Regions from separate parts of the Tardiphaga sp. OK246 genome, predicted to be linked through region 4. Evidence: predicted binding sites of a transcription regulator. Region 4 holds the regulator's gene; each other region holds the start of a gene.
What was found. The regulator PhoB, encoded in region 4, activates phosphate uptake and scavenging genes when phosphate is short. The targets are predictions, from matches to a motif close to TGTCATNNANCTGTCAT.
Positions count from the first base shown of each region.

Region 1: phnG (phosphonate C-P lyase system protein PhnG) is a predicted target of PhoB. The motif match lies at 1,811-1,827, and genes of this name have one in related genera.
Region 2: CHC01_RS05995 (DUF2794 domain-containing protein) is a predicted target of PhoB. The motif match lies at 2,028-2,044, and genes of this name have one in related genera.
Region 3: ppk2 (polyphosphate kinase 2) is a predicted target of PhoB. The motif match lies at 2,644-2,660, and genes of this name have one in related genera.

Region 1 covers NZ_FZOX01000003.1:819,935-827,365, reverse strand. The annotation lists gene ybgC (tol-pal system-associated acyl-CoA thioesterase) at 27-473, shown strand; gene CHC01_RS16850 (nuclear transport factor 2 family protein) at 556-1,023, shown strand; gene phnF (phosphonate metabolism transcriptional regulator PhnF) at 1,024-1,758, opposite strand; gene phnG (phosphonate C-P lyase system protein PhnG) at 1,884-2,345, shown strand; gene phnH (phosphonate C-P lyase system protein PhnH) at 2,348-2,956, shown strand; gene CHC01_RS16830 (carbon-phosphorus lyase complex subunit) at 2,959-4,065, shown strand; gene CHC01_RS16825 (alpha-D-ribose 1-methylphosphonate 5-phosphate C-P-lyase PhnJ) at 4,062-4,946, shown strand; gene phnK (phosphonate C-P lyase system protein PhnK) at 4,939-5,763, shown strand; gene phnL (phosphonate C-P lyase system protein PhnL) at 5,771-6,472, shown strand; gene CHC01_RS16810 (alpha-D-ribose 1-methylphosphonate 5-triphosphate diphosphatase) at 6,484-7,431, shown strand, end outside.
Region 2 covers NZ_FZOX01000001.1:1,231,654-1,239,084, forward strand. The annotation lists gene CHC01_RS05985 (Bax inhibitor-1/YccA family protein) at 243-1,031, shown strand; gene CHC01_RS05990 (GNAT family N-acetyltransferase) at 1,114-1,638, shown strand; gene CHC01_RS05995 (DUF2794 domain-containing protein) at 1,654-2,016, opposite strand; gene CHC01_RS06000 (DUF1223 domain-containing protein) at 2,453-3,205, opposite strand; gene acnA (aconitate hydratase AcnA) at 3,373-6,093, opposite strand; gene ccmA (heme ABC exporter ATP-binding protein CcmA) at 6,324-6,926, shown strand; gene ccmB (heme exporter protein CcmB) at 6,923-7,431, shown strand, end outside.
Region 3 covers NZ_FZOX01000003.1:835,612-843,042, forward strand. The annotation lists gene CHC01_RS16895 (YebC/PmpR family DNA-binding transcriptional regulator) at 1-167, opposite strand, end outside; gene CHC01_RS32610 (hypothetical protein) at 186-341, opposite strand; gene CHC01_RS16900 (methyl-accepting chemotaxis protein) at 404-2,104, shown strand; gene ppk2 (polyphosphate kinase 2) at 2,709-3,635, shown strand; gene CHC01_RS16915 ((2Fe-2S)-binding protein) at 3,933-4,394, shown strand; gene CHC01_RS16920 (xanthine dehydrogenase family protein molybdopterin-binding subunit) at 4,404-6,608, shown strand; gene CHC01_RS16925 (cytochrome c) at 6,605-7,431, shown strand, end outside.
Region 4 covers NZ_FZOX01000005.1:434,086-441,516, forward strand. The annotation lists gene pstC (phosphate ABC transporter permease subunit PstC) at 1-908, shown strand, start outside; gene pstA (phosphate ABC transporter permease PstA) at 910-1,755, shown strand; gene pstB (phosphate ABC transporter ATP-binding protein PstB) at 1,752-2,579, shown strand; gene phoU (phosphate signaling complex protein PhoU) at 2,608-3,321, shown strand; gene phoB (phosphate regulon transcriptional regulator PhoB) at 3,414-4,118, shown strand; gene CHC01_RS23460 (GcrA family cell cycle regulator) at 4,222-4,731, opposite strand; gene CHC01_RS23465 (aspartate aminotransferase family protein) at 5,178-6,404, shown strand; gene argF (ornithine carbamoyltransferase) at 6,404-7,342, shown strand; gene CHC01_RS23475 (aminoglycoside phosphotransferase family protein) at 7,350-7,431, opposite strand, start outside.

The sequences.
Region 1 (7,431 bases), on a different contig from region 4:
CGGAGTGTGATAAGAGGAATCTCCCTGTGACAGCCTCTCTTGATGGCGAAATTCGCGACGGTCGTCATCATATGCCGGTCCGTGTTTATTTCGAAGATACTGACGCCGGCCAGATTGTTTATCACGCAAATTTTTTGCGTTTCATGGAACGCGGCAGAACGAATTACTTGCGTTTGCTCGGAACGAGTCAACAAGAGCTGCTGAAAGAAGCGCGAGAGGGTGCGCCCGGCTTTGCCTTCGTTGTTCGTTCGATGAAAATTGATTTTCTAAAACCGGCAGTCCTGGACGATCTGCTTGACGTCGTCACGATTCCACAAGAGGTGAGGGGCGCTTCGATCCTGCTCGGGCAGGAAGTGCGCCGCGGCGATGAGTTGCTGCTTGAGGCCAAGGTCAAGGTGGCCTTCGTGTCCGGCGGCCGCGCCAAGCCGATTCCGAAAGCGCTGCGGATCGCCATGAAGGCCGATCAGATTTAGCAATCGCCCCATAGGTGAAACGGCATCGACACCGCATGCGGCAGGGCTACAATCCCTGCAACATCGCAAAGCCGAGGGTCCCATGTCGCGTCCACCGTTTCCGCCCTTCACCCGAGAGACCGCCGCCCAGAAGGCCCGCATGGCCGAAGATGCCTGGAATTCGCGCGATCCGGTGAAAGTGTCGCTCGCCTATACCGAGGACTCGATCTGGCGCAACCGCGGCGAGTTCTTTCAGGGGCGCCCGGCGATCGTCGAATTCCTCACCCGTAAATGGGCGAAGGAGCACGAATATCGGCTGATCAAGGATTTGTGGGCGTTCGACGGCAATCACATTGCCGTGCGCTTTCAATATGAATGGCATGACGACGCCGGCAACTGGCATCGCTCCTATGGTAATGAGCAATGGGAGTTTGACGAGGCCGGCCTGATGCGCCGCCGCGAGGCGAGTATCAACGATGTGGCCATTGCCGAGAAGGATCGCCGTTTCCTGTGGCCGGCGCCGGGGCCACGTCCGGCCGATGTGCCGGGTCTCGGCACCGACCCGTTCTAACTAAAGCGAGCCGCTATCGACCACGAATTCGACGCGCTCGGCGACGAAACGTGAATGCGTAGCGCTCAGCGGCGTGCCGTCGGCATCCACATCGATGGAATCGACAATCAAGATCGGACGCCCGAGTGCAACGCCAAGCCGTGTCGCATCGGTTGCGTCGATGATCCCCGCGGTGACCTTCGTCGAGGCGCGGCGATAGTCCTTGATGCCGTAATGCGCCAGGGCCTTGGTCATCGAGCGCACGCGCTCATAGACCTTGCCGAAATCGGGAAAGCGTTCGGCCGACAGCCAGTTGGTGCCGACGCAGATCGGCGTCTTGTCCGCCAACCGCAAGGCTTCAATGCGGATCAGCGGAGCGCCGGCTTTGAGGCCAAGCTGCCTGGCGAGATCGCGTGTTGCCACATCGTCCCAGGCTCCGATCAATTGCGCTTGCGGCTCGCGCCCGCCGGCACCGGCAATTTCCGAGAAGCGGGTGCGTGATCGCAGGGGATATGCAAGCTTTGGCGATTCCACATAGGTGCCGCTGCCGCGCTCGGCGCGCACCAGGCCGCGTTCGGCCAGGGTTGCGAGGGCGCGGCGCACGGTGTGGCGATTGACGCGGTAGATGTCAGCCAGTTCGGTCTCGCCGGGCAGCTTTTCGCCAGCGCCATAGCGGCCATCTGCAATGCCGCGCTCGATGCCGTCGGCGACGTGCCGCCACAATGCAACGCCTGTTGGCTTGTCCTGAATGGTCACAAAATCGGTCCCGGAATGATGTCGACCACGCATTAGCGAAAAATCGTGCCGCTGTCACGAAACGGTCATTGCCTCCGCCTATAAAGTTGTCTAGTAAATCATACAACTTGTTGAGCGGCGGTGACATGACTTCATCCTCCCTGAACCACCAGCAGGCCCGGCGCCGTGAGGCGATGGGGGTGCTTGGGCACTCCGCCACGGCGGATATCGCCGGATATCTCGATGCTGTGGCTGTTCCCGCCCATGAACAACTGCGTCAGCCGGAAAACGGCCTGGTGATGCTGCGCGGCCGGATCGGCGGCGATGGCGCGCCATTCAATCTGGGCGAAGCGACCGTGTCGCGTGCCGCTGTACGGCTTGCCAGCGGTGAGGTCGGCTTCGGCTACACACTGGGCCGTGACGGCGCGAAGGCGCACCTGATCGCGCTCTGCGATGCACTCATCCAGACCAGTGAATTTTCAGATGCTGTCGAGAGCAAGGTGCTGACGCCGCTGCGTGCGCGCGTCGTCGCCGATGTCAAGCGGAAGGCCGCAGAGACGGCAGCGACCAAAGTCGATTTCTACACGCTCGTGCGCGGGGAGGGCTGATCATGACGACAGTTGCGGAAATGCCGGCCGGTTTCGCGGATAAGGTCCTCGCAGCGCAATCGACCTTCCGTTCGGTGATGGATGCGATGGCGCGTCCCGGCACTGTGCAGCGGATTCAGGCTGTTTCGGGCGTACCTGCGCCGATGATGCGCGGCGCGGCCGCTATCGCGCTCACGCTGTTCGATCAGGACACGCCGGTGTGGCTCGATAGCAAGTTGGCGGCGACGATGGATGTTGCCAAGTGGATCAAGTTTCACACCAGCGCGCCGGTCATCGCCGATCCCGCCGTGTGTGCCTTCGCCGTGGTGGCTGATGCTGCCGCGCTGCCGTCCTTCGAGCACTTCGCCTTCGGCACCGGCGAATATCCGGATCGCTCCACCACGATCGTTCTGCAGGTGGCGAGCCTGACTGAAGGCCCGACCTATGAATTGCGCGGTCCCGGTATCGATGGTGTCACGATCCTGCGTGCCGCAATCGGCGTGCCGGATCTGCTGGATCGTCTCGCGCTGAATGCCTCGCTGTTTCCCCGCGGCATCGATCTCGTGCTGGTGTCCGGCGAATCCATTGTCGCGCTACCGCGTACCACGCGTCTTGTCGCGAAGGAGGGCTGAGCATGTATGTCGCCGTCAAGGGTGGCGAACGCGCCATCGAGAATGCGCATCGTCTGCTGGCTCATGAGCGCCGGGGTGATCGCGATGTGCCGGAAGTATCGCTGGCACAGATCTCCAATCAGCTCGGTCTCGCCGTCGATCGCGTGATGACCGAAGGCTCGCTCTATGACCGCGAGCTCGCGGCGCTGGCCATCAAGCAGGCACGCGGCGACATGATCGAGGCGATCTTCCTGCTGCGCGCCTTCCGCGCGACGCTGCCGCGGTTCGGTTCGAGTGAACCCGTCGATACGTCGCAGATGCAGGTGCGTCGCCGCGTCTCCTCGACCTTCAAGGACATGCCGGGCGGCCAGGTGCTTGGCCCGACCTTCGACTATACGCATCGTTTGCTCGATCCGGTGCTGACCGGCGAATCCTCGCCCGAACAGCCGGCCATGACCGATGCAGAGCCGGGTGTGATGCCGCGCGTCACCGATATTCTTGGCCGCGACGGCCTGATTGAAACGTCGCCCATCGAAGATCCCGAGAAGCCGGTGGGCGATCTCACCCGCGATGCGCTGAGCTTCCCGGCAGACCGCGATCTGCGCCTTCAGAATCTTGCGCGGGCCGATGAAGGGTTTCTTCTGTCGCTCGGCTATTCATCGCAGCGCGGCTATGGCCGCAACCATCCTTTTGCCGGCGAAATCCGTCTTGGCGAAGTCGAGGTCGAATTCATGGCCGAGGATGTTGGCTTCGCCGTGCCGCTGGGATCGATCACGCTGACCGAATGCCAGATGGTCAATCAGTTCAAGGGCTCGGATACCGAGGCGCCTTGCTTTACCCGCGGTTACGGTCTCGCCTTCGGCCAGTCTGAGCGCAAGGTGATGTCGATGGCGCTGGTCGATCGCACGCTGCGTGCACGCGAACTCGGCGAGGACATCAAGGCGCCGGCGCAGGACGAGGAATTCGTCATGTCGCATTCCGACAATGTGCAGGCGACCGGCTTCGTCGAGCATCTGAAGCTGCCGCATTACGTCGACTTCCAGTCCGAGCTCGGCTTGCTCCGCAAGCTGCGCAAGGAATTCGCCGATGCCAACGAGACGCCAGTTGCTCTTCAGGAGGCCGCGGAATGAACGCGCCGACATATAACTTCGCTTATCTGGACGAGCAGACCAAGCGGATGATCCGCCGCGCCATTCTCAAGGCGATCGCGATCCCCGGCTATCAGGTGCCGTTCGCCAGCAGGGAAATGCCGATGCCCTATGGCTGGGGCACCGGCGGCGTGCAGGTCACGGCGGCGATTCTCGGCCCCTTCGACAAGCTCAAGGTGATCGACCAGGGCTCTGACGACACCACCAACGCGATCTCGATCCGTAAATTCTTCGAGAAAACTGCCGGCGTTGCGGTAACCACGAGCACGGGCGATGCGACTGTGATCCAGACACGGCATCGCATTCCCGAAGCGACGCTGCAGGCGCATCAGGTGCTGGTCTATCAGGTGCCGATCCCCGAGCCGCTGCGCTTCCTCGAGCCGCGCGAGACAGAGACGCGGCGTATGCATGCGCTCGCCGAATACGGCTTGATGCATGTAAAGCTGTATGAAGACATCGCGCGCTTCGGCCATATCGCCACGTCCTATGCCTATCCGGTGAAGGTCAATGCGCGTTATGTGATGGACCCATCGCCGACGCCGAAATTCGACAATCCGAAGATGGACAATTGCGCGGCGCTACAACTGTTCGGTGCCGGCCGCGAGAAGCGCATCTATGCGATCCCGCCTTACACATCGGTGGTGTCGCTGGATTTCGAGGATCATCCATTCGAGCCCTACAAGCACAAGGCCTGCTGCGCGCTGTGCAATGCCGAGGATAGCTATCTCGACGAGATCGTCACCGACAACAAGGGCAGCCGGATGTTCGTCTGCTCCGACACCGACTATTGCGAAACGCGGCAATCACAGGGGCATCGCGGCAGCGAGAATGCTGCGCCTTATGCGGAGAGCGCAAATGCTTGATGTGACAGCGAATTCAACTGCACCGGGGGCGCGCGGGGCTGCGAGTGACGAGCCGTTGCTCGTTGCGGCAAACCTGGGAAAATCTTATGGCCGTCTTGCGGCATGCCGCGACGTGTCCTTCGAACTCTATTCCGGCGAGGTGCTGGCCATTGTCGGCGAGTCCGGGTCCGGCAAATCGACACTGCTGCAGATGCTCTCCGCCCAACTGGCGCCGACCACCGGCAGCGTCTCCTACCGGATGCGCGACGGCGTGACCCGCGATCTCGCGGCGATGGGCGAAGCCGAGCGCCGCTTCCTGTTTCGCACCGACTGGGGCTTTGTGCATCAGGACCCGGCGATGGGGCTGCGCATGGCGGTCTCGGCCGGCGCCAATGTCGGCGAGCGGCTGATGGCTGTGGGCCAGAATCACTACGGCAAGATTCGTGACACGGCGACCTCGTGGCTCGAGCGCGTCGAGATTTCTCCCGATCGTATCGACGATGCGCCGCGGACCTATTCCGGCGGCATGCGGCAGCGGCTGCAGATCGCGCGCAACCTCGTCACCGAACCACGGCTGGTCTTTATGGACGAACCGACCGGCGGTCTCGACGTGTCGGTGCAGGCCCGTTTGCTGGACATGATGCGTACGCTGGTCAGCGAGCTTGGCCTTAGCGCGATCGTTGTGACGCACGATCTCGCGGTGGCGCGGTTGCTGTCGCATCGCGTGATGGTGATGCAGGGCGGTCGCGTGATCGAGACGGGGCTCACCGATCAGGTGCTCGACGATCCCAGAGAGCCCTATACGCAACTGCTCGTTTCCTCGATCCTGCCGGCGTGAGGTCAACATGATTCCGATGATCGATATCCGCAACGCCGAAAAGACCTTCGTGATGCATCTGCAGGACGGCATCCGCCTGCCGGTGGTGCGCAACGTGTCGTTTCATGTGGCGCCGGGCGAATGCGTTGTGCTGTCCGGTCCCTCGGGGGCGGGCAAGTCGTCGATCCTGAAAATGATCTTCGGCAACTATCGCTGCGACGGCGGCACCATTGGAGTGCGCCACAACGGTGACGTCATCGATATCGCCACCGCCGAGCCGCGCGAGATCCTGGGTGTGCGCCGCGACACCATCGGGTATGTCAGCCAGTTCCTGCGCGCAGTGCCGCGTGTGGCAGCGATCGATGTCGTGGCCGAGCCGCTGCTCGCTGCTGGCGTAACGCGCGAGGAGGCCCATGCGCGTGCCGGTGCGTTGCTTAAGCGCCTCAACATTCCCGAGCGGCTGTGGAAGCTGCCGCCCTCGACCTTTTCCGGCGGTGAGCAGCAACGCGTGAATATCGCGCGTGGTTTTATCTCCGATCTGCCGATCCTGTTGCTGGACGAACCGACCGCGTCGCTCGATGCCGCCAACCGAGCCGTGGTCGTTGAACTGGTCGCCGAGAAAAAACGTGCCGGCGTCGCCATGGTTGCCATTGTGCATGACGACGAAGTGCGGCACTTGATCGCCGATCGGCTGGTGGACGTCGCATCCTTCGCCGCTGCTGCTGCCTGAGAAAGAGAACCATGACCGCATCATCGACCGAAACCGTCATCGGCAACGCCCGGATCGTTCTCGCCGACCGCGTCATCGACAAGGGCTGGATTGCCTTCGCTGGTGGACGCATCGCCGAATTCGGCGAGGGTGATGCGCCACGCGGTAGCGACGATGCGCGCGGCGACCTGATCATGCCGGGTCTTGTCGAACTGCATACCGATCATCTCGAAGCGCATTTCATGCCGCGGCCGAAGGTGTTCTGGGATCCCATCGCTGCTGTCGTCTCCTATGACGGTCAACTTGCCACGTCCGGCATTACGACGGTGCTCGACTCTGTACGGGTCGGGTGTGAGGACTCAAGCCAGGGCATCGACAGCTATGCCGGCGTGCTGGTGGATTCCATTGCCTCTGCCGGCGAAGCCAGTCTCCTGCGGGTCGATCACTTCCTGCATCTGCGCTGCGAGATTCCGATGCCGACCGTGGTCGGGGAAGCGAAGGCGCTCTTGGAGAAGCCGAACGTCCGGCTGATGTCGCTGATGGACCACACGCCTGGCCAGCGCCAGTTCCGCGATGAGGAGAAGCTGCGTACCTACTATCGCGGGAAGGGCGGCAAGTCCGATGCCGAGCTCGATGTGATGTTCGCACAGCGCCTGGCCTGTCAGCAGCAATATGCGGCCGGCAATATGCGCGCGATCGTGGCGCTGGCTCACGGGCGCAATATTCCGCTGGCGAGCCATGACGACACGACGGAAGACAACGTCACCGAAGCCGTTGGAGACAAGGTCTCGGTGGCCGAATTCCCGACGACGCTGGAAGCGGCCCAAGGCCTGCACAAGGCTGGCATCGGCATCTTGATGGGTGCGCCGAATGTCGTCCGCAACGGTTCGCATTCCGGCAATATCGCGGCGATCGATCTCGCCCGCGAAGGCATGCTGGATATTCTGTCGTCGGACTATGTGCCGTCGAGCCTTCTGATG
Region 2 (7,431 bases), on a different contig from region 4:
CGTCAGGCTGAAAGTTTACCAGGATGTCTGAATGTAAATCGGAGCGACATTCCGCCACGCGTGGAAGCTTGCAGCGAATGTGTTAGTTTACCACATACCCTATGGGTCAGACATCGAGCGCAGATGACATCGATTTTTTATGAAATCGAGTTTAGTGTCAGGAAGCGCAGATATCTGGGATATAATTCGAACCGGCGACGCGAACCCTTTGCGATCAGCCGGACAACATCGAGGTTTCGACCATGTCGGATCTAGACCGTAACTATGCTTCCCCCTTCGGCCGGGCCGGCGCGCGCGATGCCGCTGCCGTAGACGCCGGACTGCGCTCCTACATGCTGCGCATCTACAACTACATGACGATCGGTCTGGCCATCACCGGCCTCGCTGCTCTCGGCGTGTACATGGCGGCTGTCACGACCGATCCGTCGGGCGCTGCTGCCCGGATCGGTAGCTCCTACCTGACGCCGTTCGGCTATGCGATGTTCGTGAGCCCGCTGAAGTGGGTGTTCATCCTGGCGCCTCTGGTCATGGTGTTCGCCATCTCGTTCGGCATCAACCGGCTGAAGCCGGCTACTGCGCAGTTGCTGTTCTGGGCCTTCGCGGCTCTGATGGGCATCTCGCTGTCGTCGATCTTCCTGGTGTACACGCACACATCGATCGTGCGGGTGTTCTTCATCACCGCTGCCTCGTTCGGTGCGCTGAGCCTTTACGGCTACACTACCAAGCGTGACATGACGGGCATGGGCTCGTTCCTGCTGATGGGCCTGTTCGGCATCATCATCGCGAGCGTCGTGAACATCTTCGTCGCTTCGTCGATGCTGCAGTTCATCGTGTCGGTCGTCGGTGTGCTGATCTTCGCGGGCCTCACTGCCTACGATACCCAGCGGTTGAAGAACGACTACATCTACGGTTACGCCTCGCAGGGCGGCGATATCGCCGAGCGCGCGGCGATCACCGGTGCCCTGTCGCTCTACTTGAACTTCATCAACCTGTTCACGCTGCTGCTGCAGCTGCTCGGACAGCGCGAATAAGCTCAGAGCATAGAGAAGATCTTAGCCCCGGCCGAAAGGCCGGGGCTTTTCTTTTGGGTGGAGCAAAAATAGTCTCAGCGCCATGTCCGATATTGAAATCAGGCCCGCCACGGCGGCAGATCTGCCCGCGATCACCGCGATCTATGCCGAGGCGGTGCAGTTCGGCACGGCCACGTTCGAACTGATCCCGCCAGATTTGGCCGAGATGACGCGGCGTTTCGAGGGGATGGTGAGCGGGGGCTATCCGTATCTCGCGGCTGTGCTGGAAGGCCGGGTTGTCGGCTATGCCTATGCCAGCGCGCATCGCCCGCGACCGGCCTATCGCTTTACCGTCGAGAATTCGATTTATCTCGATCCGAAAGCCCAACGGCGAGGCGTTGGCGGCAAACTTCTCGCGCGGTTGATCGCCGAATGCGAGAGCCGCGGCTACCGCCAGATGGTCGCCGTGATCGGTGACAGCGCGAATGCCGGCTCCATCGCGGTTCATCGCAATGCCGGATTTCAGATGGTTGGGGTGCATACCGATGTCGGGTTCAAGTTCGATCGCTGGCTTGACACCGTTTCGATGCAGCTCGCACTTGGCGACGGCGCCCGCACGCTGCCCTGACGCTCTGCGAATCGATTACACCACCGCCAGCTTGCGATCGATCACCAGGAGCACGCGGTCGAGTTCTTGGCCGCGGCGCAGAATCATGCCGCTGGCCGAAATCACGCTATACATGCCCTGCTTGCGCGCCAGTCGCGGATCTTTCTCGATGCGATAGAGCGGCACTTCCGACGAGCGGCGGAACACCGAGAACACCGCGCGGTCGCGCAGAAAGTCGATGGCGTAATCGCGCCACTCACCGTCGGAGACCATACGGCCGTACAGATTGAGGATGCGGCTGAGCTCAAGGCGGTTGAAGCTGACGACGGGCGCGGCGGCGGCGGAGCCCGTCGCCGCGCGATTCTCGGTGGGCTCAGTATCTCCCGGAATCACGTTCATGCAGCGCCTCCTGTCATATCGCCGACATGATCGCGCCGACCGCGGTCCTCTGCAAGGGCCGATCCGCAGGGCTGATGGTAGAAATTTCCCGTCACGGGAACGTCAGGTGAATCTTATTGCCGCCAAATTTTGGCCCATTGGGCGCCCTTCTGGATTGCGACAAGAAGATACTGCGTCGGGTCCGGTTCTTCCGGTCTCGGATTCCTCAGCCCCCAGCCCCCCGCGGTCGTTGGGATCGGACCCTGCGCAGGAAGTTAATCCCCACTGGGCCAACGCAAGTTGGTCCTTTTCTTTTTGGTGGATGCTTTTGCGAGACCATCAAGCGTCATTGCGATAGGCGAAGCGACGAAGCAATCCAGTCTTCGCCGAGGGCTCACAATGGTGCGGGCATGCCACGCGTAAGCGCAGCAGCTACCGAAGTTATCAATCTGAAGACTTACTGTAGCGACGTATAGGCCGCGCCGCGCATCGCGCCGGGCTTGTCGCGCGTGCCGTCTTGCACATAAACGACGGCGGCATCGACACCATCCCTGGAGATGTTCTCCAGCGGCAGCGTCCAGTTGGCGGCGTTGCCGGTCCAGTCACCGACCTTCAGCCAGTTCCGGACGACATTGTAGTAGGTCAGTTGCTTGCCGCGATTCTCGCCGCGCCCGACCGTGATCGGCACTGCCTTCGACACGGAACAGATCCAGACTTCGCCATGCGCCGTATCCGGCGCATTGCTCGATGCGGCAACGGACACGTTGACGTGTTTGCCGGAAACCGACATCGACACCGGCACCGTCATCACGGTGCCTTTCTTGGTTTCGCTGATCGCGCCCTGGATACGATCGGCATCGCTGCCGATCACCTGAGTGGCGCCGTTGACGACGACTTGCGGCGTGTAGACGTCGCGATCACCGCGCATCTGTGAATAGGCCTTCTGCCGCGCGCTGAAACGCGAGTCGGCCAGCGTGTCCTTCCAGCCCAGGTAGTCCCAGTAGTCGATCGGCATGCTCAATGCGATCACGGACGGGTCTTTGGCGAGGTCGCCGATGATCTTGTCTGCAGGCGGGCAGGACGAGCAACCTTGCGAGGTAAACAGCTCCACCACGGCCCTAGGCTGGGCCAGCGCGCTACCGCTTGCTGCAATGGCGGCGCACACGCTGAGCGCGCCGGTCCACTGCGATATGCCGCCAAAGGATTTCATGAGGTTTTGCCACGCTCGAGGTGAGACACATAACAGACGGTGTCACACATTGGTGTCGCTAACACGTTCATGCCCTCAAACGCCAGAAGGCGGCCCTTCATAGGCCGCCTTCTGTTCACTAGCCACTCACTTCGCGGTGAGGCACTACGTCACACCACGTATGGGCGTCAGGCTGCAAGCTGACGCAGCACGTAATGCAGGATGCCGCCATTGCGGTAATATTCGAGCTCGTCCAGCGTATCGATGCGGCAGAGCAGCGTCTCCTTGTGGAGTGAGCCATCGGCCGACACGATTTCCGCCACCATCTGCTGGCGCGGCTTGATGTCGCCGGTCAGGCCGCGGATCGTGACCTTCTCGTCGCCCTTGAGGCCGAGTTTCTTCCACGATGAGCCGTTCTCGAAGGTTAGCGGCAGAATGCCCATGCCGACCAGATTGGATCGATGAATACGTTCGAAGCTTTCGGTAATCACGGCGCGAACGCCGAGCAAACGGGTGCCCTTCGCAGCCCAGTCGCGCGACGAACCGTTGCCGTATTCGGCACCGCCGAACACGACCAGCGGCACTTGTTCGGCCTGATACTTCATCGCGGCGTCGTAGATCGACATGGCTTCGCCATCGGGCCAGTGCTTGGTCATGCCGCCTTCCGGCACGTTGCCGTCAGCACCCTGCATCATGAAGTTCTTGATGCGGATATTGGCAAAGGTGCCGCGCATCATCACTTCGTGGTTGCCGCGGCGCGTGCCGTACTGGTTGAAGTCGGCCGGGCGCACCTGGTGCTCCGACAGATACTTGCCCGCGGGTGAGGTGAGCTTGATCGAACCGGCAGGCGAGATGTGGTCGGTAGTGATCTTGTCGCCGAACAGAGCCAGGATGCGCGCATCGATGATGTCGGTGGTCGGCTCCGGTTCCTTCTTCATGCCTTCGAAGTAGGGTGGGTTCTGCACATAGGTCGAACCCATGTTCCACTTGTAGGTCTCGCTCTCGACCGTCTTGATCTTGCGCCAGTTGGCGTCGCCGTCGAACACGTTTGCGTACTTCTTCTTGAAGATAGTCGACGTCACGTACTTCTTGATGAAGGCGTTGATATCCTTCGTGGTCGGCCAGATGTCTTTCAGGAACACCGGCTTGCCATCCTTGCCTTCGCCGATCGGCTCGACCGCTAGATTCTTGGTCACCGTACCGGCAAGTGCGTGCGCGACGACCAGCGGCGGCGAGGCGAGATAGTTTGCCTGCACGTCCGGCGAGACGCGACCCTCGAAGTTACGGTTGCCCGAAAGAACCGCTGCGGCAACGATGCCGTTGTCGTTGATCGATTTCGAAATCTCCGGCGGCAGCGGGCCGGAATTGCCGATACAGGTGGTGCAGCCGAAGCCGACGAGGTTGAAGCCGATCTTGTCGAGATCGAGCTGCAAGCCGGAATTGGCGAGATATTCAGCGACGACCTGCGAGCCCGGCGCCAGCGAGGTCTTCACCCACGGCTTGGTCTTGAGGCCCTTGGCCACGGCGTTACGTGCCAGCAGGCCGGCGGCGATCAGCACGCTCGGATTCGAGGTGTTGGTGCAGGAGGTGATGGCAGCGATCACCACGTCGCCATGGCCGACATCGAAGTTCTTGCCCTCGACGGGGAAGCGCGCGTTGTGGCTATCCGGCTTCTTGTATTCGGTGGTTAGCGCGGCAGAGAAGCCTTCGGCGATGGCGGGCAGTGCGACGCGGCCTTCCGGACGCTTCGGGCCGGCCATCGAGGGTACGACGTCGCCGAGATCGAGCTTCAGCGTTTCGGTGAACACCGGATCGGGCGACTTGGCGGTGCGGTACAGGCCCTGCGCCTTGGCATAAGCGGCAACCAGTGCGACACGCGCCGATTTGCGGCCCGAAGTTTTCAGATAGTCGATGGTGGCGGCATCGACCGGGAAGAAGCCGCAGGTCGCGCCATATTCCGGCGCCATATTTCCGATTGTCGCCTTGTCAGCGACCGACATGGCGTCGAGGCCGGGGCCGTAGAATTCCACGAACTTGCCGACGACGCCCTGCTTGCGCAGCATCTGGGTGACGGTGAGCACGAGGTCGGTGGCGGTGACGCCTTCCTTGAGTGCGCCCGACAGCTTGAAGCCGACCACGTCGGGCAGCAGCATCGACTGCGGCTGGCCGAGCATCGCGGCTTCCGCCTCGATGCCGCCGACGCCCCACCCGAGCACGGCGAGGCCGTTGACCATGGTGGTGTGCGAGTCGGTGCCGACCAGCGTGTCCGGATAGGCGACCTCGAAGGTGGCGGTCTTCTTGCCGACCGTCATCTTCTGCTTCTTCGTCCAGACGGTCTGGGCGAGATATTCGAGATTGACCTGGTGGCAGATGCCGGTGCCGGGCGGCACGACAGAGAAATTCGAGAACGCGCTCTGGCCCCACTTCAGGAACTCGTAGCGCTCCTTGTTCTGCTTGTACTCTTCGGCGACGTTCTTGCCGAACGCCTTGTTGTCACCGAAGAAGTTCACGATCACCGAGTGGTCGATGACCAGATCGACCGGGACCAGCGGGTTGATCTTCTTGGGATCGCCCTTCAGCGCCTGCATCGCGTTGCGCATGGCAGCAAGATCGACTACCGCGGGGACGCCAGTGAAGTCCTGCATCAGCACGCGCGCAGGGCGGAACGAGATTTCGTGCTCAAGCTTGCGCTTCTTCAGCCATTTCGAGAAAGCAACGATGTCTTCCTTCTTGACGCTGCGGCCGTCCTCGTTGCGCAGCAGATTCTCGAGCAGGACCTTCATCGAATACGGCAGCTTCGAAATGCCCGTCAGACCGTTTTTCTCAGCGAGCGGCAGGCTGTAGTACACGTAAGTTTTAGCGCCCACCTTGAGGGTTTTTTGGCACCTGAAACTGTCGAGCGAGGTCATGTGAAGGGGTCCCAATTCAGTTGACCGATACCCGGAAAATGGTACCGAGACACCGTCGGCGGAGAAGGCCGGTTTGCTCGCAGGCGCCGATTGTGTGCTGCATCAAGTTCCGACTTATAGAATCTTTCTAGAACCGCTGCCATATCGACAATCGTTTGCAGCCCTGCGAAATGATGCAACAACGCCGCGGCGACCTCTGAGCCAAATCAGATGGTCATGGAAGGGTTAAGATGCGGCTCTCGGGGCGCAATTTACGATGCCTGCGGGGCGGCCGCGAAGTCTTCGCCGGGCTCGATTTCGATGCCACGGCAGGCAAGGCAGTGGCGGTCATTGGCCCTAACGGGGCAGGCAAAACCTCATTGCTGCGGTTGATCGCAGGCCTGCTGGCGCCGGCCGAGGGCTCCATCACTCTCGAGGGCGGCGACGGCGAAATGACCGTTGCCGAACAGGCCCATTACCTGGGCCACCGCGACGCCATGAAGCCGGCTTTGACGGTGACGGAAAACCTGACCTTCTGGGCCGACTTCCTCGGTGGCACGCCGGCCGATCCAGCCACGTGCATTGCAGCAGTAGGTCTCTCCCATGCCGCAGCATTGCCCGCGGGTTTCTTGTCGGCCGGCCAGCGTCGCCGGCTGTCGATTGCGCGTCTGCTGACCGTCCGCCGGCCGATCTGGCTGCTCGACGAGCCGACAGCGGCGCTCGATCTGGTCAGTCAGCGGGTATTCGCGGGACTGATGACGGATCATCTCGCAACCGGCGGTCTGATTATCGCTGCGACCCATGGCCCACTTGGTATTCCTGCACGGGAGTTGCGCATCGGGGGCGAGGCGTGAGTGCCCTCGGCGCGTTGATTCGACGCGACATCCGCATTGCCGTCCGGGTTGGTGGCGGGGCGCTGATCGGTGTGCTGTTTTTTCTGACGGTTGTCGTGCTGATGCCTTTCGCGCTGGGGCCGGATCTGGCGTTGCTGGCACGGCTGGGGCCGGCGATTCTATGGCTCGGGGCGCTGCTCGCGAGCCTGCTGACGCTGGACCGGTTGTTTACCGCCGATCACGACGATGGCTCGCTGGATCTCATTCTGATGAGCCGGACGCCACTGGAACTCGCCTGCGCCGCCAAGGCTCTTGCACACTGGCTGGCCGCGGGCGTGCCGCTGATCGTCGCGACGCCAGTGTTGGGGCTGCTGCTCAATCTCGACGGACCGGCGACGCTGGCGGTCGCCCTGACGCTGTTGGCGGGCACGCCGGCGCTGACCTTCACCGGCATGATCGGGGCCGCGCTGGCGGTGACCCTGCAGCGCGGAGGGCTCTTGCTGGCGGTGCTGGTGTTGCCGTTATC
Region 3 (7,431 bases), on a different contig from region 4:
GCGGCGATCACGGCGGAGCGCAGCCGGGCATTCATCGACGGGTCCGGCGTCCCCATCTTGGCAGCGACGGTGATTTCGCGCGCCAGCTTGCTGAACAGCTTGGACTTCTGGGCATCCTGCCGGCCCTTGCGGTGCATGATGTTCTTGAATTGGGAATGTCCGGCCATGCGGTCTCTCTTGAAGCGTCAGGGTAGTTGGGGCTGCGGCGCGGGGTTATAGGCCGCGAAATCGGCAAAATCAAAAATTTGCCGCCGAATCCGGCAGATCTTCGCAATACCGCGACCGACCTTAACCATCACTTCACGCCGAGGTGCAAGGTTACCCGTATAGATTGTATTCATTGGGGTCACCGATGGCGTTTGGACTGTTCCGCAAGCGGCAGCCGGAAGCGGCTGAAGTGGTGATGATCGCTGACAACACAGCACCTTCTGTGGCACCGCAGCATCCTGAACCAGATACCGCTCGCGACATCCTGGAGTTGCTGGAACTCGAGCTGGGCGCGCTTATCCGCCAGCTTGAGCGTGCCGCGACATCCGTCGCCGGCGGCGCCGAATCGACCGCCACCACCCTCTCCGCCATCCGCGCCCGCACCGACGTGCTGGCCGACCGCAGCAGCGCCGCGCAATCCACCGCCACGACCTTCGCGCAGGCCGCCGACAAATTCACCCACTCGGCCGAGGGTATCGGCACCCAGGTGCGCGATGCCAGCCGGCTCGCGGACGAGGCCGGCGCCGCCGCGCATGAAGCCAGCGCCAATGTGGACCGCCTGCGCGACTCCTCCGCTGCAATCAGCAATGTGTTGGAGTTGATCGCGCAGATTGCCCGGCAGACAACGATGCTCGCGCTGAACGCGACCATCGAGGCGGCACGCGCCGGCGCTGCAGGCCGCGGCTTCTCGGTCGTCGCCACCGAGGTCAAGGCGCTGGCGGTGCAAACCCAGAACGCCACCGAAGAGATCAGGAAGAAGATCGACACCCTGCAGCGCGACGCTGCGAGTTCGGTCGATGCGGTGCATCGCATCTCCACCGCCATCGACGCGATCCGCCCGGTGTTTGCCAATGTGAATGGCGCAGTCGCCGAGCAGAACGCGACGACCAGCGAGATGTCGCACAATGCCAGCACCGCCTCGCAGTTCATCGTCTCGGTCGGCGACAGCGCCGCGGAAATCGATAGCGCTGCGAAGGAAGCGGCTGCCCATGGCGAGCATGTCGCGCAGGCCGGCCAGGCCGTGACGATGTTTGCCTCACGGCTGAAGTCGCGCTGCGCGGTACTGCTGAAACAGAGCGAGCGCGAAGACGAGCGCCGACGCGAAAAGCTGCCATGTCACCTCAATGTCGATCTTCAGGCGCGCGGCGGCCAGATCCGCGCACCGGTCTATGAAATCTCGATGGACGGGATCCTCATCGGCGGACCAGACGCGAACCGGCTTCCGTTGCACGACATCGTTGCTGCTGAACTCAGCGAGGTCGGCCCCTGCCGCCTGCGCATTGCCGAACATTCCCCCGCCGGCGCACAGGCACTGTTCGTCGCGCCCGACAACCATCTCATCAGCCGGATCGAAGACCGGCTATGGGCTATTCATGACGAAAACACCGAATTCGTCACCCGCGCCATTGATGCCGGCGCCGCGCTCAACAAGATCTTTGCCGACGGTATTGCATCCGGCGCTATCAGCATCGACGACATGTTCGACGACAACTACGTCGAAATCCCTGGCTCCAGTCCGGTGCAGTACCGGACAAAGATTCTCGGCTGGGCCGACCGCGCACTCCCCGAATTCCAGGATGCGTTTCTGGCCAAGGACACCCGCATGGCGTTCTGCGCCATGATCGACCGCAACGGCTATCTACCGGTACATAACAGCATCTATTCCAAGCCGCAGCGCCCAGGTGATGTCGCCTGGAATACGGCCAACTGCCGCAACCGCCGCATCTTCAACGATCCGGCTGGATTGGCCGCCGGTCGCAATACACGTTCCTACCTGATCCAGAGTTATGCCCGCGACATGGGCAACGGTCAGACCGTGATGATGCGCGAGATAGACGTGCCTGTGCGCATACAGGGACGCCATTGGGGCGGCTTCCGCACGGCGTACAAATTATGATTTGGGTTTGTAAACGGCGCTGCGCTGCCACCTGAGACCTGGCGCAGCGCCGCCTATTCCGTCTGCGAGTGGGCTAGCAGCCGAAACTGCCAAGGCGTCCTAGCCGCCGCTCGTTCGGCCCTCCGCATTGTCATCTCCGCCGTATGAACCGCCGCCATATCCATATGGCGCGCTGTATCCATATGAACCGGGGCCGGCACCAAATCCGCGATAGACCGTTACGGGGGCGCTTCCCTCATACCGCGCGTGAGACGACATGATCCGTCGATGCTTGCTGGCAGCGCTATGCCCGTCTTTGGCCTGCGCGGTCCAGCTCGAAGTGCCGGCGATCAGTAAAGCGGCGCCCAACAGAATGAATTTATTCATCACATTTTTCCTTGGTCAACGAGCCCCGCGACCTCAGATGCGCACGCTTGGCTCTCAAGGTAGCGCCAATCACGCGTAGTTGAATTTCGGCTTGCGGTACCCCGTCCTGCATGGACAGCGGCGGCGAGACCCATTGGGGCCATTTGCCCATTCGCTCCGGGCATGGGAGGCAGTGTCACACCGCTGACATTTGCATCGGTCCATAACCGTGGACCCATTCGATACAAGCGGAGCTGCCATGACCGAACATTCCCTCGACGACGCGCAAGCAATCCACGACCGCATTCGTGCAGAGATGCTGGACGGCTTCGACGAAGAACTCGAGCTCGAGATCGATGACGATCGTCTCGACGCCCTGACCAACGAAATGTCCGACCGCAGCCCGGCGGAGACCATCGAGCGACGCCTCTATTTCAAGGAACTGTTCCGCCTGCAGGGCGAATTGGTGAAGTTGCAGAGCTGGGTGCAGCAGAACAAGCTCAAGGTCGTGGTGATCTTCGAGGGTCGCGATTCCGCTGGCAAGGGTGGCGTCATCAAGCGGATCACCCAGCGGCTCAATCCACGCGTTTGCCGCGTTGCCGCACTCCCCGCGCCGAATGAGCGCGAACGCACCCAATGGTACTTCCAGCGTTACGTCTCGCATCTCCCCGCCGGCGGCGAGATCGTACTGTTCGATCGTAGCTGGTACAACCGCGCCGGCGTCGAGCGCGTGATGGGTTTCTGCACCGAGGATGACGTGGAGGAATTCTTCCGCTCGGTGCCGGAATTCGAACGCATGCTGGTGCGCTCGGGCATCATCCTGGTCAAATACTGGTTCTCGATCACCGATGAAGCGCAGCACCTGCGCTTCTCGATGCGCATCGCCGATCCGCTCAAGCAGTGGAAGCTCAGCCCGATGGATGTCGAGGCGCGCACCCGCTGGGAGCAATACACCAAGGCCAAGGAAGCGATGCTCGAGCATACGCATATTCCGGAAGCCCCGTGGCATGTGGTGCAGGCCGTCGACAAGAAGAAGGCCCGCCTGAACTGCATCGCGCATCTGCTCGAACAGCTTCCCTATCAGGAGGTCGAGCATCCGCCTGTGGTCCTGCCTGCACGCGTGCGCAATCCCGACTATCACCGCACGCCGGTGCCAGCCGAAATGTATGTGCCGGAGCGGTACTAACCCCACAGTCGGCAGATCGCGTGCCGTTTTTCGGGCAGGCCGAGCCTAACGCAACCGCAATATTCTTTTGAATAAAAGTCATCCGACGCTCACGACAGAGGGCGTCGGATGACGTCGCGCAGATTTTACCGCGATTTATCCGACAGACACGCTCGCGCGACATACAAACCAATGTATAGTCCTGCTGCATCTTATTGCTGCTTTTGAAATGATGACCGTACGCCTATAGTACCGTCGTTGGTCGATGACGAACCATTCGCCATTGCATCATCGAGTCGAGCAATCGGGGGTCTCACTGTGGCAAATCTCAATATTAACGGCGAGCAGAAGTCCTTCGACGCACCAGACGACATGCCTCTGCTCTGGGTGCTGCGCGACATTCTCGGCATGACCGGCACGAAATTCGGCTGCGGCGTGGCCTTGTGTGGTGCCTGCACCGTGCATGTCGATGGCAAGGCCGTGCGCTCCTGCCTGCTGCCGGTCAGTGCGGTGAGCGGGCGCGCCATCACAACGATCGAAGGCGTCGGCACCACACGGGTCGGCGCCAAGGTGCAGAAAGCCTGGCTCGATCTCGAAGTCATTCAATGCGGTTACTGCCAATCCGGACAGATCATGTCAGCGGCGGCGCTCCTCGCTTCTACGCCAACCCCTGACGATTCTGATATCGATGCCGCCATGGCCGGAAATATCTGTCGCTGCGGCACCTATGTCCGGGTGCGTGAAGCTATCAAGCATGCTGCCTCCGAACGGCAAACCTAGGAGTCGGCCATGAAACTTGCAGACAACATGCTTGTTGCGGCCAGTCCTGCAAACAAGCCTTCTGGCCTGTCACGGCGCAATCTGCTCGCTGGCGCCTTTGCCGGCGGCTTTATGTTCGCCTTCCAGCTTCCGGTCCGCGCGGCCAATGAGCCGACGCAACCTCCCGATACGACGGAGGGCAAATTCGCCCCCAACGCCTTCATCCGCATCGACACTACCGGCAAGACGACACTGGTGATGCCGCAAGTCGAGATGGGGCAAGGCATCTATACCGCCATCGCCATGATCCTCGCCGAAGAGCTCGACGCCGACTATGCGCAGATCACGCTGGAACATGCGCCGCCCAGCGACAAGCTCTACGGCAATCCAATTTTCATCATCCAGGCGACCGGTGGATCGACTTCGGTGCGCGCATTCTGGAAACCGCTGCGCAATGCCGGTGCAACCGCGCGTGCGATGCTGTTGCAAGCCGCAGCCGAACAGTGGCAGGTCGAACCTGCGAGCTGCACGGCGTCGAATGGGCAAGTGATGCATACGGCCAGCGGGCGCAAACTGTCCTATGGCGAGTTGTGCGACGCCGCCGGCAAACTCACACCGCCGAAGGAGGTCGCGCTCAAGGACCCAAAAGACTTCTCGGTGATCGGCAAGCCGCTGAAGCGCTTCGACACACCGGACAAGGTCAACGGCAAGACGATCTACGGTATCGACGCGATGGTGCCGGGCATGACATTCGCGACGCTGGCACAATGCCCGGTGTTCGGCGGCAAAGTCGCCAAGGTCGATGACCGCGCGGCAAAGAAGATTCCGGGCGTGCGGCAGATCGTGGTGCTCGACGACCTCGTGGCCGTGGTCGGCGATCACATGTGGGCCGCCAGGTCCGGGCTCGAAGCACTCGATATCACTTGGGATGAAGGTCCCAACGCCAAGATCAGTTCGAAGGACATCTGGGCGCATTTGCGCGCGGCCAGCGAGACGGACGGCGTGATCGCCAAATCGGTCGGCGACATCGCCAAGGGTCTCGCCACCGGTGAACGGATCGACGCGTCCTACGAGATGCCGTTCCTTGCGCACGCGACCATGGAGCCGTTGAATTGCACGGTGCACTTCAAGGGAGATTCCTGCGAGGTCTGGACGGGCACGCAGATCATGTCGCGGGTGCAGTCCGAGGCTGCCAAGGCCGCTGGCTTGCCGGTCGACAAGGTGACGGTCAATCAGCACATGATCGGCGGTGGCTTCGGCCGCAGGCTTGAGCCTGACATGGTCGTGGCGGCGGTGCGCATCGCCAAACAGGTCAATGGACCGGTCAAGGTGGTGTGGACCCGCGAAGAGGACATCCAGCACGACATTTATCGCCCCGTCTATCGCGACAACATTTCGGCGACACTGTCGAACGGCAAAGTGGTCGGCTTCAAGTACAAGATCGCAGGCTCGGCCGTGATCGCGCGTTGGCTGCCGCCTGCGTTCCAGAAGGGCATCGACATCGACGCCATCGATAGTGCTGCGGACCAGCCGTACGACTTCCCGCATTTCCAGTGTGAATATGTCCGTGTCGAACCGCCGGCGGTGCCGACCGGCTTCTGGCGCGGCGTCGGCCCGAACAACAACGTGTTCGCGATCGAGAGCTTCATGGATGAGCTCGCTCGCAAGGCTGGCAAGGATCCCGTCGCGTTCCGGCGTGAATTGCTCGGCAAGGCGCCGCGGATGCTGGCGGCCCTCAATCTCGCGGCGGAGAAGGCCAACTGGGGTCAGCCGCTGCCAGCGCGCGTCGGACGCGGCGTAAGCATCCAGCCCACCTTCGATACTTCGATCGCGACTGTGGTCGAAGCGGAGGTGGATTCTCAGGGCGAGATCCGTCTGCGTCAGGTCAACGTGGCGGTCGACACCGGCATCGCTGTCAATACCGACACCATCGTGGCGCAGATCGAAGGCGGCATCGTGTTCGGCCTCACCGCCGCGCTATATGGCGACATCACCATCGAGAAGGGGCGCGTGCAGCAGTCCAATTTCCATGACTACCGCATGCTTCGGATCGACCAGATGCCGAAGATCAATGTCCACCTCATCAAGAGCGGCGAAGCGCCCGGCGGCATAGGCGAGTGCGGCGTGATCGGCGGACCGCCGGCACTGCGCAATGCAATTTATGCTGCGACTGGCGTTGCGCTGCGGAGGATGCCGATCGACCGCGATGCGATCGCCGAAAGGAAGAAGTCATGACGCCCGCCGCACGTCGCATTCTCGGCAGCGTCATTGTGATCGGTGTCGTGGCTGCAGCCGGCGCCGCGCTCTATGTTCGCGGTCCCGGACCGATGGCCTTCTCGGGCGGCCCGAAGGTGGCGCTGGCCGATTACAAGGGTCCCAATCCCACGGGCGTTCCCGCCAACATGGCCAACGCCAGCCTGATCGAGCGCGGCGAATATCTTGCGCGTGCGGCGGATTGCATGGTCTGCCACACTGCGCCCGGGGGCAAGGAATATGCCGGCGGCTTCGCATTCAAGCTGCCGTTCGGCACGCTTTACTCGACCAACATCACACCGGACAAAGAGACAGGCATCGGCAACTACACCGATCAGCAGTTTCTCGACGCCGTTCGAAGCGGCAAGCGCCACGACGGCGCCCGGCTCTATCCCGCGATGCCCTATACGTCCTACACTTACATGACCGATGCGGACACGCTCGCGGTCAAGGCCTATCTGTTCAGCCTCGCACCGGTGCGCGCAGCACCGCCTGAGAATACGCTTGCCTTTCCGTTCAATCAGCGCTGGGCAATGACGTTCTGGTCGGCATTGTTCAATCCCGATACGCGCTTCGAACCCGATAGGTCGCAAAGCCCGGAATGGAACAGGGGCGCCTATCTCGTCGAGGCGCTGGCGCATTGCGGCGAATGCCATACCCCGCGCAATCTCGGCTTCGCGCTCGACAACCGCAAGAAATTTGCTGGCGCCCTGACCGCCGGATGGCGGGCCTTCAATATCACCTCGGACAAGACGACAGGCCTTGGCAGCTGGAGCGACGACGATGTCGTTTCCTATCTGTCGAT
Region 4 (7,431 bases):
AGGCGTTTTACTGGATCACCCGCATCTCGGCTCTGTCCGTTCTGTTTATCCTCGGCGGCATCATTCTGTCGCTCATCGTTGGTGCGTGGCCGGCGCTTCGAGAATTCGGCTTCTCGTTCCTGACCACGCAGCGCTGGGCACCGTCGGCTGATCCGCCGGTGCTGGGAGCGCTCGGCCCGATCTACGGCACGCTGATCACCTCGGTGATCGCGATGGCGATCGCCATCCCGGTCGGCATCGGCATCGCGATCTTCCTCACCGAACTGTGCCCGAACTGGCTGCGCCGCCCGATCGGCATGGCGGTCGAGCTTCTCGCCGGTATTCCCTCGATCATCTACGGCATGTGGGGCTTCTTCGTGCTCGGCCCGTTCCTGGCCAACCATGTGCAGCCGTTCATGATCAGCGCCTTCGAAGGCGTCCCGGTTCTCGGCGTGATCTTCGCGGGCCCGCCGTCCTATCTCTCGCTGTTCAACGCGTCGCTGATCCTCGCCATCATGGTGCTGCCCTTCATCACCTCGATCTCGGTCGACGTGTTCAAGACGGTGCCGCCGGTGCTCAAGGAAGCTGCTTACGGCGTCGGCTGCACCACCTGGGAAGTCGTCCGCAACGTCGTCATCCCCTATACCCGCGTTGGTGTGATCGGTGGCGTCATGCTGGCGCTCGGCCGTGCGCTCGGTGAAACGATGGCGGTGACCTTCATCATCGGCAACTCGTTCCGGATCACAGGCTCGATCTTTGGCCCGGGCACCACGATTTCGGCAGCGATCGCCAGCGAGTTCGCGGAGAGCGACGGTCTGCATCAATCGGGTCTGATCCTGCTCGGTCTCCTGCTGTTCGTGCTGACATTCTTCGTGCTCTCGGCAGCGCGTCTGATGCTGCTGCGTCTGGAAAAGAAGGCGGGCAACTAATATGAACCCGATTTACGCATCACGCCGCCGCAACGACATGATCATCCGTGGGCTCTGCATGGGTGCCGCTCTCTTTGGCGTCACCTGGCTCGCGCTGATCCTGTTCACGCTGTTCTACAACGGTATCGCCGGCATCAGCCTGCAGATCTTCACCCAGAACACGCCGCCGCCCGGCTCCATGGAAGGCGGCCTGCTCAATGCCATCGTCGGTTCGATCATCATGACCGTCATCGGCGTCGGCATCGGCGCGCCGCTCGGCCTGTTTGCAGGCACCTATCTCGCGGAATACGGCAAGCACGACAAACTCACCTCGGTGATCCGCTTCATCAACGACGTGTTGCTGTCGGCCCCGTCCATCATCATCGGCCTGTTCGTTTATGGTGCGGTGGTGGTTCCGATGGGCGGCTTCTCGGCTCTCGCCGGTTCGCTTGCGCTCGCCGTGATCGTGATCCCCGTCGTGGTTCGCACCACTGAAGATATGCTTGGTCTCGTGCCGAACCCGCTGCGCGAAGCGGCCTCGGCGCTCGGCCTGCCGCGCTCCCTGGTCATCAAGCGGATCGCCTATCGTGCAGCCCGCGCCGGTCTCATCACCGGCGTGCTGCTGGCGACCGCGCGTGTCGCCGGTGAAACGGCGCCGCTGCTGTTCACCGCGCTGAGCAACCAGTTCTTCAGCCTCGATCTCACCAAGACGATGGCCAACCTGCCGGTGACCATCAACAACTTCGTGCAGAGCCCATACGAGTACTGGAAGCAGCTCGCCTGGAGCGGTGCCCTGATCATCACCTTGACCGTACTTGCCCTTAACATTGGCGCGCGCATTCTCGGCGCCGAGAGGACAGCAAAATGAGTGAGCTTTCTGTGTCGTCTGGCGTTCCTTCCGTTTCGATGCCGCCGCCGTCGGCCCTGCAGGGCGAGACCCGTCCCAAGGTCACCGTGCGCGACCTGAACTTCTACTATGGCGAACACCACGCCCTGAAGAAGATCAACCTGACGCTGATGGCGAACCGCGTGACTGCGTTCATCGGCCCGTCGGGCTGCGGCAAGTCCACGCTGCTGCGCATCTTCAACCGCATGTATGACCTGTATCCCGGCCAGCGCGCCGAGGGTCAGCTCATGCTCGACAACCAGAACATTCTGGATCCGAAGCTGGATCTCAACCTGCTGCGCGCCCGCGTCGGCATGGTGTTCCAGAAGCCGACTCCGTTCCCGATGACGATTTACGAAAACATCGCCTTCGGTATCCGCCTCTACGAAAAGATCTCCAAGTCGGAGATGGACATCCGCGTCGAGAGGGCGCTGCGCGGCGGTGCACTCTGGAACGAAGTCAAGGACAAGCTCAATGCGTCGGGCCTCAGCCTGTCGGGCGGTCAGCAGCAGCGCCTTTGCATCGCGCGCACCATCGCGGTGCGGCCGGAAGTGATCCTGTTCGACGAGCCGTGCTCGGCGCTGGATCCGATCTCGACCGCGAAGATCGAGGAACTGATCGACGAGTTGAAGGATCAGTACACGATCGCGATCGTGACCCATAACATGCAGCAAGCCGCCCGCGTCTCCGACAGCACGGCTTTCATGTATCTCGGCGAGTTGATCGAGTTCGATCAGACCAACAAGATCTTCACGTCGCCGACCGACCGCCGTACCCAGGATTACATCACCGGCCGCTTCGGCTGACGCGACATATTCGCGGGAGGAATTTGAGATGGCTTTTGAACACACCACCAAGGCTTTCGACGACGATCTGCAGGAGCTGACCCGTCTCGTCGCCGAGATGGGTGGCCTCGCGGAGCGGCAGATCGTCGAATCCGTCGACGCGCTGATCCGCCGGGACGTCGCACTTGGCGCCCGCGTCGTCGCCACCGACTCCGAGATCGACCAGTTGCAGCGCACGATCGAAGAGCGCGCCGTGCTGACCATCGCCAAGCGCCAGCCGATGGCTGTCGATTTGCGCGAGATTGTCGGCGCGTTGCGCGTCGCCACCGATCTGGAACGCATCGGCGATCTCTCCAAGAATATCGGCAAGCGCGTCAATGCACTCGACAGCGACTTCCATCCGCTGAAGCTGATCCGCGGCCTCGAGCATATGACCGACCTCGTGACCACCCAGGTCAAGGCCGTGCTCGACGCCTATGCCGCACACGATCTGCCTGCCGCGATGACGGTGTGGAAGGGCGACGAGGAAATCGACGCGATCTGCACCTCGCTGTTCCGCGAACTCCTGACTTATATGATGGAAGACCCGCGCAACATTTCGTTCTGTATCCACCTGATGTTCTGCGCCAAGAACATCGAGCGGATCGGTGACCATGCCACCAATATTGCGGAAACCGTGTTCTACATGATCGAGGGCCAGCAGATCCTCGACAAGCGCCCGAAGGGCGACATGACCACATTCGCGAATACGCCGACGGTCTGAAGCATGATCAGGAAAAGTGGAAGCCAGTCTTCCGCAAGGATCATGATTTAAAGACTTGTCGGACGTCACTGAGGGTATTGATCAAGATGGCTGTGAATGCACGCATTCTGGTTGTGGAAGATGAAGAGGCGCTAACGACGCTGCTTCGCTACAACCTCGACGCCGAAGGCTATGATGTTGAAACCGTCGCTCGCGGCGACGATGCCGACACCCGCTTGAAGGAGCGGGTGCCGGATCTCGTGGTGCTCGACTGGATGCTGCCGGGCCTGTCCGGCATCGAGCTGTGCCGCCGCTTGCGCGCACGGCCCGAAACCAAGGCATTGCCGATCATCATGCTGACGGCGCGGGGCGAAGAGAGCGAGCGCGTTCGCGGTCTCGCCACCGGTGCCGACGACTACATCGTCAAGCCGTTCTCCGTGCCGGAGCTCCTGGCGCGCGTGAAGGGCCTGCTCCGTCGTGCAGCTCCCGAGCGTCTCGCCACCGTCTTGGCGTTTGGCGACATCGAACTCGACCGCGACAAGCGCCGCGTCGTGCGCTCAAGCCGTCCGATCGATCTCGGTCCGACCGAATATCGCCTGCTGGAGTTCTTCCTGGAACATCCGGGCCGCGTGTTCAGCCGCGAGCAGTTGCTCGACAGCGTCTGGGGCCGCGACATCTATATCGACGAGCGCACCGTCGACGTGCATATCGGCCGCCTGCGCAAGCTGCTCAATCCCGCTGGCGAGCCCGATCCGATCCGCACCGTGCGCGGTGCCGGCTATGCGCTGGATGACCGCTTCGACAAGGCGGCGGAGTAGGTATCTTCCTTCTCCCCGCAAGCGGGGCGAGGTTAGAAGCCCGCAAACAAAAAATGCCCGGCTCATCACCGGGCATTTTCATTTGGTTTAGATGCTTTCCAGCTCAGCGCGTCGGCTTCGGGACTGCGCGGCGGCGGTCGCTGGCCGGCTGATAGGCGATGCGCGAGTGATGTGCGCAATAGGGGGCGCCGGCCAGGGCCTTGCCGCCGCAGAAATAGAAGTCCGCGCTCGACGGATCGCCGATCGGCCAATGGCAGGTGGCTTCGTTGAGTTCGACCAGCGACAGGCGCTGGCTGATCGGAACGATGTTGTCATAGGCGATCGGGTCGGGCTCGGCCTCGATCTCGTAATTATGGGCCAGGGCGGTATTGCCGCGTGCCATCGGGCGGGCGACACGTACCATCTGCTGTGCCGGGCGCGCCTTGCGCTGCCGCGGAGCTGCCGAGGAGGGGCTCTTGGCACGGCCGGACAGGCCAAGGCGGTGCACCTTGCCGATCACGGCGTTGCGGGTCACGTTACCGAGTTCCGCAGCGATCTGGCTGGCGGAAAGGCCGCCTTCCCAGAGTTTCTTCAACTGTTCGACGCGATCGTCGGTCCATGTCATTACCGTCATCGCCGTTTTCCCTTCGTGAGCGCCGGCCTGACCGGGCAGCGCTGCGAGTTGAGACTTCAAAAATCCCTGCGGTCAGAATCCTTTAGCGCTCACCGGGCGCGAATTTCGCGTCCGGCTGTTACGCCGCACTGGATGTGTCAAAAGGATCTACCGCCGCACGAGATGTCGTATCCGACGAGGCAAAAGCTACAATATGCCGTGACTCGCGCGCAAGAGTCGGGCATGCCGCGTCCACATGCTTCTGCAAATAAAGCTGCAAAATCGGCTTTTTCTGCGACTCCGTGTGACTCGAAAGCCGCAGTGCGCGGTTGACAGTCTTCACAGCACACATAGAATAATGCCCACGTGCCGCCCGAGAAGGGCGGCACGTTTCGTTTCTAGGGTCCGTTGTTCGATTTCGCACAGTTGTCATCGACGCGGCCGCAGTCTTTTCGATCGGATCGGTTATGACCAGCAACGCAACGTCTTCGCCCCTCTCTCAGGCTCACTTGCTGCCTGTTTTCGCGCGTGCGGATGTCGCTTTCGAGCGCGGTGAAGGCGCGTGGCTGATTGGAACCGATGGTGAGCGCTATCTCGATTTCACCAGCGGCGTTGCCGTGAACGCACTTGGCCATGCGCATCCACATATGGTCGCCGCATTGCAGGAGCAGGCCACCAAGCTCTGGCACATGTCGAACCTGTTCAAGAGCCCGGACGGCGAGCGCCTCGCGGCCCGGCTGTGCGAACAAAGCTTTGCCGATTTCGTGTTCTTCGCCAATTCGGGTGCGGAAGCGATGGAATGCGCGATCAAGGTGACCCGCCACTATCATTTCTCCAAGGGCCATCCCGAGCGCACGCGCATTATCACCTTTGAAGGCGCGTTCCATGGCCGCACCCTCGGCACGCTCGCGGCGACCGGCGCTGCCAAATATCTCGAAGGCTACGGCACGCCGCTCGACGGCTTCGATCAGTTGCCGCTCGGCGATATCGAAGCGGTGAAGAAGGCGATCGGCCCGAACATCGCCGGCATTCTCATCGAGCCGCTGCAGGGTGAGGGCGGCGTGCGTGCGCCGAGCAACGCGTTCTTCGGCGCGCTGCGCGAACTCTGCGACAAGAACGGCATCCTGCTGATCTTCGACGAAGTGCAGACCGGTATGGGCCGCACCGGCGAGTTGTTCGCCTATCAGCGCATTGGTGTGACGCCCGACGTGATGTCGCTGGCCAAGGCGCTTGGCGGCGGCTTCCCGATCGGCGCGTGTCTCGTCACGGCGGAAGCGGCCGAAGGCATGGCGCCCGGCTCGCACGGCTCGACCTTCGGTGGCAATCCGCTGGCGGTCGCTGCCGCGAATTCCGTGCTCGATATCATGCTGAAGCCCGGTTTCTTCGACCATGTGAAGAAGATGTCGCTGCTGCTCAAACAGAAACTCGCGGGCGTGGTCGACGGCCACCCTGATGTGCTCAGCGAAGTGCGCGGCGAAGGTCTGCTGATCGGCCTCAAGGCTGTCGTGCCGGCTGGTGATCTCGTGGCCGCATTGCGTGACGCGAAGCTGCTGACCGTCGGCGCCGGCGATAATGTCGTGCGCTTCCTGCCGCCGCTAATCGTCAGCGAGTCCGAGATCGAGCAGGCCGTGCAGCGGCTGGAACAGGCCTGCGTGGCCCTCGGTTCATCTGCCAAGACGCAGGGAGCCGCGTGATGAGCAAGTCACCGCGGCACTTTCTTGATCTCACGGCCGTGCCGGCCAGTGAGTTGCGCAATATCATGAACGCGGCTGCCGCCATGAAGGCGAAGCTGAAAGGGCGGGATGGCTCGAATGCCGAGCCCGATCGTCCGCTCAAGAACAAGACGCTGGCGATGATCTTCGAAAAGCCCTCGACGCGCACCCGCGTGTCGTTCGAGGTCGGCATGCGCCAGCTCGGCGGCGAAGTCGTGATGCTCACCGGCGCCGAAATGCAGCTCGGTCGCGGCGAGACCATTGCCGACACCGCGCGCGTGCTGTCGCGCTTCGTCGACATCATCATGATCCGCATCCTCAATCATGACTCGCTGATGGAACTCGCGGAGAATGCGACGGTGCCGGTCATCAATGGCCTGACGCGGTTCTCGCATCCCTGCCAGGTGATGGCGGATGTCATGACCTATGAGGAACATCGCGGCCCGATCAAGGGACGCACCGTGGCCTGGACCGGCGACGACAACAATGTGCTGATGTCCTGGGCGCATGCGGCCGAACGCTTCCAGTTCAAACTCAATATCGCGACGCCGCCGCAGCTGTCGCCGAAGAAGCCGTTCAAGGACTGGGTCAAGGCGGCAAACGCGCCGATCACCTTCAGCGACGATCCCGATGCGATGGTGAAGGGCGTCGATTGCGTCGTCACCGACACCTGGGTGTCGATGGGCGACAAGGACGGCGAGACCCGCCACAACCTGCTCAAGCCCTATCAGGTCAATGCGCGCCTGATGTCGCTGGCCAAGCCCGATGCGCTGTTCATGCATTGCTTGCCCGCCCATCGCGGCGAGGAGGTCACCGACGAGGTGATCGACGGTCCGCAGTCGGTGGTGTTCGACGAGGCAGAAAACCGTCTGCATGCGCAGAAGGGCATTCTGGCCTGGTGCCTCAACGCGGTGGCGTGAGGCGCGATCAGCGATCGAGTTCTGTCGCGGCCAGCTCGGCCACCTGAAAGTCGATGCTCGCCGGATCGTCGTCGCCGAGGAACCATGCG